3 regions of the Sphaerospermopsis torques-reginae ITEP-024 genome follow, and region 2 is predicted to be linked to each of the others. Evidence: riboswitches for the same ligand, from Rfam matches in the RefSeq annotation. Region 2 holds a riboswitch; each other region holds the start of a gene.
What was found. Region 2 has a riboswitch for cobalamin ahead of K2F26_RS02925 (energy-coupling factor ABC transporter permease). Riboswitches for the same ligand answer to the same signal wherever they lie in the genome.
Positions count from the first base shown of each region.

Region 1: linked by a shared signal. The riboswitch ahead of K2F26_RS17035 (DUF1636 family protein) and the one ahead of K2F26_RS02925 (energy-coupling factor ABC transporter permease) in region 2 are both predicted to bind cobalamin.
Region 3: linked by a shared signal. The riboswitch ahead of cobG (precorrin-3B synthase) and the one ahead of K2F26_RS02925 (energy-coupling factor ABC transporter permease) in region 2 are both predicted to bind cobalamin.

Region 1 covers NZ_CP080598.1:3,659,592-3,661,862, reverse strand. Annotated here, with positions in the region: gene K2F26_RS17040 (TonB-dependent receptor plug domain-containing protein) at 1-743, opposite strand, end outside; gene K2F26_RS17035 (DUF1636 family protein) at 948-1,358, opposite strand; cobalamin riboswitch at 1,607-1,749, opposite strand; gene ilvB (biosynthetic-type acetolactate synthase large subunit) at 2,012-2,271, shown strand, end outside.
Region 2 covers NZ_CP080598.1:628,482-630,752, reverse strand. Annotated here, with positions in the region: gene cbiQ (cobalt ECF transporter T component CbiQ) at 1-450, opposite strand, end outside; gene K2F26_RS02930 (energy-coupling factor ABC transporter substrate-binding protein) at 460-762, opposite strand; gene K2F26_RS02925 (energy-coupling factor ABC transporter permease) at 749-1,528, opposite strand; cobalamin riboswitch at 1,551-1,691, opposite strand; partial or broken gene K2F26_RS02920 (YdcF family protein) at 1,757-2,035, opposite strand.
Region 3 covers NZ_CP080598.1:4,820,769-4,823,039, forward strand. Annotated here, with positions in the region: gene K2F26_RS22400 (metallophosphoesterase) at 16-855, shown strand; cobalamin riboswitch at 938-1,171, shown strand; gene cobG (precorrin-3B synthase) at 1,210-2,271, shown strand, end outside.

The DNA of each region.
Region 1 (2,271 bases), 2.2 Mb from region 2:
CTAAAGGGATAATTATTTTGTGCTTGGGTACGGTTGTAACCAACTACCCAAGAAATATCACCAGATTTGCCACTATTTTGAATGCTTTGTTGGTTGAGTCCATAGGACCCAAAATTAACTTTGGTTTCTGTGGTAATCTGCTCTGTAGGACGACGAGTAACAATATTAATTACTCCACCTATTGCATCTGAACCATAGAGGGTTGAACCACCTCCAGGTAAGACTTCAACTCTTTCAATATTATTACTGGTAAATTCTGAAAGGTCGAAACCTCCACCACCTAAATTATTAATTGGTCTTCCATCCAATAATATTAAAACTTGTCCGGTGTTAGAACCGCGAATAAATTGACCACTTAAAGCGTTGACTTCTGTTCCTACAGTACCATCACCCAAAATACCTGGTAAAAATCGCAGTGCTTCTTTGACTGTTCTTGCACCTTGCGCTTCCATTTCTTCCCCAGTGATGACGTAAACCGGACGGGTAGAATCTTTGACTGTTCCTTCTCGACGAAAGGGTGAAAATACGGGTTCGTTGAGAATACTATCAATCACTGTGATTTCTATATCCGGTTCTTTTTCTTCTGTTTGTGCAATTGGTTGTAAGTCTTGGGCGGAATTTTCAGATTTTGGTGTAACTTCTGTGGCTATGGTGGGGTGATTTTTCCCTAATATCCCGGATGTAATGGTCAAACTGAAAATCAGTATTTGAGTTTCCCATCTGGTAATAAGCTGAGTACGCATTGGTAGTTAAGTCCCTCTATAAGTAAACACTATTGGTCAACAAAGAAAATTTTTCAGCCAGCAGAAAGATAATAATGATTATTATTATCATTCTTTGGGCGCATTTTACAAGCTAGTTTCCAGCTAGTTTCTGGGTTTTTAGTCAGGAGGGGCGGCCGTTCGCCGCCTCAACTTGAGGACTAAAGTCCTAACTACGAACTTTAATTAACAGCAATTTTTGGTGAGTTTTGCCCATTTACTGAGGGGTGGTATTTTGGCTAAGATGCCTGTTTTTAAGGGTTCTGGGCGTTCTGACCAAGGTAGTAAACCCGTGGGGTTAGTGTAGTATTGGGTGGCACATTGCAGGATGGCAGATGCACTATCATCAACTGCTAAGTTACCGAAAAGATAGGTAAATTTCTCTTCTCCTTGGAAAGCGATAACGCAAGCATGGTTGCAAGCACTCATACATTGGACTCCTTGAATGGAGAATTTAGAGTGCAGTTCCCAAGTTTGTGCAAGTTGTTGAAGTTTGTGTAATAGCTGCTGTCCGCCACTTTCACCTATCTTTTTACCTTCTTTCCACACACTGGCGCAGGTTGTACAGACAAATAAAGTATGTTGTTGTTTTTGCATTAATTTTCAGTTGTTGCAGATTGAAATGACGAATTAGCCTCGCGTCCATCTAGGACAGGAAATCATGTAAATATGCAAAGTGAAGGTTTGTATCTATAACCTTCTCAGTAGCTATTGATATGTGTAGGGAAAATTCTACAATCTCATAGAAATTTCTATGGTATCGCCTATATATGAGTCTATGAGACAGTGATACTGTTTGATGAAGAAAGTGTTAATTGTGTTATTCATCTGTACCTCGCAGATGGGAGTATGTTGTCATTGCGGCGGGCATTCTGACTTTGAAGTGTTAACTTCATTACAGCTGCGGGACAGTGCTGGATTCACACCAGGCTTTCCCCGTTACCTCTGATGGCTGTTTCCCACCAGAACCGCTAGGTGGACTGTACCATAGTAGTGATGCAGATTTTCAGATGTTTACAAATTGTAAAGTAATCTGGCATCACAAATACCAATAACCAGATACTCTGACTTCCCCGCTTTTCTAAAGCAAATCCAAATTAGGTGTTTGATAAATTAGTAATAATGTATTGATAATTTAAAAAAGCCACTCAATTAAAAGTGGTTTTTATTTTGGGTGTAGAATTGGATTACCCTGAAATTCTAAATACAAAATCTAAGGCTTAACTTTTAGTTATATTTTGAGGTTAACCGTGCCATCGCCTTCTCAAATCAGTCTCCCACAATCAGAAAATCAGAAGCAGTCCGCTATTTCTAAATCTACCCCTGTAACTCCAAAACGGGAAACAGGCGGTTTCGCTCTGTTAGATAGTCTGCTGCGTCATGGTGTTGAGTATATCTTTGGTTATCCTGGTGGGGCAATTCTACCGATTTATGATGACCTTTACAAAGTAGAGGAAACTGGTACAATTAAACACATTCTTGTCAGACATGAACAAGGCGCGTCCCATGC
Region 2 (2,271 bases):
TCGTAGTGTTTGTAATATTTCTGTAAATGGCACAGTTAACATGAGGAAATATAAACAAGAAATGGCAGCAAAGGCACGACAAAAAATTGCAAAAGCTTGTATACTGCCACTGTGACTAATGTAAATATATTCAGAACCAAACTTTAACCCATATAATAAATCTCTTTGAATTTGTGAAAAGTTAGCGAGGTTGACCATATTAATTGTTAATGCTGGTAAACTTGTCAACCAGAAAAAACTAGCAAAAATTAACAACCGCAAATAGATTTTCAGAGGAATTTTAGCATAAACTACAGTCCAAATACCCATCCATAATGATAGTAAAATTTGTACAAATGGATGGGTTAAAAGTGCAAGTAACAGCGTAGTAAAGGCAAAGATAATTTTATGTGCTGGGGGAATTTGTCGCAGTTGATTGGTGTAAGCTAAAGTATCTAATTTTAGGCTCATTTTGTAGACTTATTCTTCATGTTTTTGTTGTTGAGAACGTCCCTTGTACAAACCAATAACATAACCAATTACTCCCGCACCTATGGCAGCTTGAGCAGAAAATAATAAACTGGCTACTTCCCCACTAGGAGGTTCAAATATTGATTGAACCCAGGGTTGATATTCGGGTTGAATTTCACTAATGGCGGTTTTTGCTTGGTCATCTGCACCACCAAATTCAGCATTTTTGACTAAAATTAGGGGAGCAAATGCTAAAGCAAAAACAGCTAAGACTAATAACCAATTATTAAACCCTTGTTTAAACTGATTCATTACTTTGAGTTCCCAGTTTGATTAATTTTAGCAATTCTAATTCTTGAGGATTATAGGATTGTAACCAATTCCATACCAACACGGTGAGTAGTCCTTCACTAATAGCTAAAGGAATTTGAGTAATAGCAAAGATACCAGCGAACTTGGTAAATGAAGCGATAAACCCACCAACGGGTGCAGGAAAAGCTAAAGCCAATTGAATAGAAGTGATAATGTAGGTGAGTAAATTTGCGATCGCTGCTGATAAAAATATGGCAATTCTTTGTTTACCACCAAACCGAATAATGAGATGATAGATCCAGTAAGCGGCAAACGGTCCAGCGATCGCCATTGAAAAAGCATTTGCTCCCAGAGTTGTTAAACCACCATGTGCCAATAACAAAGTTTGAAATAATAGTACCAAGCTACCCAAAACTGTCATCGTCAAAGGTCCAAACAGCACCGCACCTAACCCTGTACCTGTGGGGTGAGAACAACTACCTGTCACAGAAGGAATTTTTAACGCTGACAACACAAAAGTAAAAGCACCAGCTAACCCTAACAATAATTTTAATTCTGGGTTAGCTTGAGTAATGCGAGTCAAATTTCGCAAACCGAAAATAAAAAATGGTAATGCTACCACCCACCAAAAAACCGCCCATTGCACTGGTAAAAAACCTTCCATAATGTGCATTGCATAGGCAGGTTTAGGGAAACCAACTACTAAATAAAAACTAATAACTGCCATCAGGGTTAGACTCATCCAACCCCGTTTTTTTATAGACATAATCTGTACCTCGCAGATTGATGTAAAAGTATTCTCATCGGCGGGTATCCTGACTTAACCTAATAATGGTTCACAGTTGCGGGACAGCGCCGGACTTGCACCGAACTTTCCCCCTTGCGTCCAATGACTGCTCCTCATCAGAACCGATGGGAGTAACAATATCATGACTAACGCCAGTTGCTAGTAAAGTTTTGCAAATATAGCAAAAGTCAGGAGTCGTAGGGGCGAAATACATGGTTCTGGAGAACCTTGAGAAATGAGAATAGGAGTTTGCGGAAATTGTTTCCCTAGTTGAGCAACATAAATTTCCCGGATAATACTACCACCAAGCACAAACAAGGCATCTACAGGCTGTAAAGAAGCAGAAACTAAGGTTATAGTAGTAGAAATTAACCAAACCACCAGGATTAAACCCAAACCAAATGTAATCTTTTGTAACAATCGCCACAGTTTTCTGAATCTCATCAGCCAAGAAACTAATGATTTGATGGTAGGTTTGTGCTTCATAACATAGAAAATTAAAGCTTTATTGTTTAATATTGAAAAATCCAGTCATCAAGTCAACAAAGTGCTATCGTAGGAAAAGGATCTTAGTTGAAAAAAGAAAGGAGTGATGAAATTCACACAAATGCTGTGGCTGCTTTAACAGTAAAACCACTTCCATCCCAGCGATATTTATTAATAAAAAGACCGTAATTTCCACATCATTTACAAAGGAACAAATGATGGATTAATCTTAGATT
Region 3 (2,271 bases), 1.1 Mb from region 2:
TTTGAGTACATAAATATGATCAAAATACTTTCAGAACCATTAAGCATAGAATCCTTAAATGTAAAAATCAACGGATTACCTAAATATCTACAAAACACTAAAATTGTACAACTTTCAGATTTTCATTATGATGGTTTATTACTAGCAGAAGATTTACTCGCACAAGCAATAGATTTCACCAATCAACTCAAACCAGATTTAATAGTATTAACAGGCGATTTTGTTACTCATAATCCCCAACCAATTTATCAACTAGCCAAACAGTTAAAACATCTGCAAAGTCGCGCTGGTGTTTATGCTATTTTGGGCAATCATGACCTTTATTATACTCACTCCCAAACAGAAATTACTAAAGCTTTAACAGGTGTAGAAATTGAGGTACTTTGGAATCAAATCGCCTATCCTTTAGGTTCACATTTAGCATTAGTAGGACTCGCTGATTTCTGGTCTCCAGAATTTCATCCAGCACCTGTAATGAATTCCTTAGATATTCATATTCCCCGTATTGTTTTATCACATAATCCTGATAGTGCAGTAGTTTTGCAAAATTGGCGCGTAGATTTACAATTATCAGGACATACTCACGGTGGTCAAATTGTGATTCCCGGTGTAGGTTCTTTACCAAATTGGATTTCTTCTTCCCGTCACAAAATACCTGAATTGTTTTGGCCTTGGATACCTTTTATGGAGGGTAAATGGCCAAAAGTCGTAGAAAATTGGCAATGGAGTCAAGGACTACATCAAATAACGACAAATCTAGGTACAAATCAATTGTATGTCAATCGTGGTTTAGGAACTTTCCCCCCCGGACGTTGGTATTGTCCACCCGAAGTAACAGCTATTACACTGGTTTAAAGGAGTCAGGAGTCAGGAGTCAGGAGGATGAACAAATAATTTTCTGTTCCCAATTCCCTATTCCCAATTCCCAATTACCTTTCCAAAAATTCTTTCTTATGGTATAGTTCAAAATCTTAGATTTGGGAAACTCCGGTTAAATTCCGGGACTGTGCCGCAGCTGTAAAGCAATGTCAGATTTTAGATTGCTGATTTTAGATGATTGATACTGAGAAAAACCTTGTAACAAAATAAGGGTAATCAGAAAATCCAAAATCCAAAATCTAAAATCCCAAATTGAACAAGTCAGAATGCCAACTCTAGGAAATTTATCCCTGTTCTGTCTCCGCGTCGCACGGGGAAGGAGTGACCATTTTGTTAAGTCCATTTACAGCTTGTCCAGGTTTATTTTACACCACACCAGCCCAAGATGGGATCTTATCTCGCCTAAGAATACCTGGTGGCATTTTGAATAGTGAACAGCTACACGCGATCGCCAATATAGCGGATAATTATGGAGGCAGCTATGTTGATGTTACCAATCGCGCTAATTTACAAATCAGAGAAATTAAACAAGAAATAAATATTGATATTCTCCAGCAATTACAAAAAATGGGATTAGGTTCTATTAATCCTGCTGTAGACCATATTCGCAATATTATGACGAGTCCCATTGCGGGTATAGACTCTCAAGAATTAATAGATACTCATCCTCTAGTGAAAGCTTGGGATGAATACATCACAAAAAATTCCCATTTAGGTGGACTTTCGGCAAAATTTAGCGTTGGCTTTGATGGTGGTGGTAAACTTTCTCTGCAACATTTCCCCAATGATATCACTTTTACTGCTGTTCAGGTTTATCAGGGGGGTAGGAAAGAACCGAAGTTCTTTCCTACGGGGAAATGGGGACATGAATTAGTATATCTCATTTTGCATTTTTGTGGTGGTGAAAAAGAAAAATTTTTTATAAATACAGAAATTTTATTAACACCCGCACAATGTATACCATTTTTAGGTGCTTTAGCAGAGGTTTACTTACAGCATACAGATCCTAGTAGCCGACGTAAACCACGCTTGCGGGAGGTTATTGATAATTTGGGCTGGGAAAATTATTTACAACAAGCTACAGAGTATTTAACTGCAAATAGTTTCCAGGTAGCCAAAGAAATAGCATCTCAAAATCTCACACAAATAAGCAAACTCGCAAATTTACATGATGAAGCTAAACATAATAATCATAAAATCTACCATATTGGCATACATGAACAAAAACAATCAGGATTATATTATATCGGTGTTGTTTTACCCTTGGGACGGTTGCAAACTTGGCAAATGCGGGGTTTAGCTGATTTAGCCGCCAAATATGGTAATAGTAATCTCAGACTCACACCTTGGCAGAATTTACTAATCACAAATATTGCCCAAGAACACATTGCA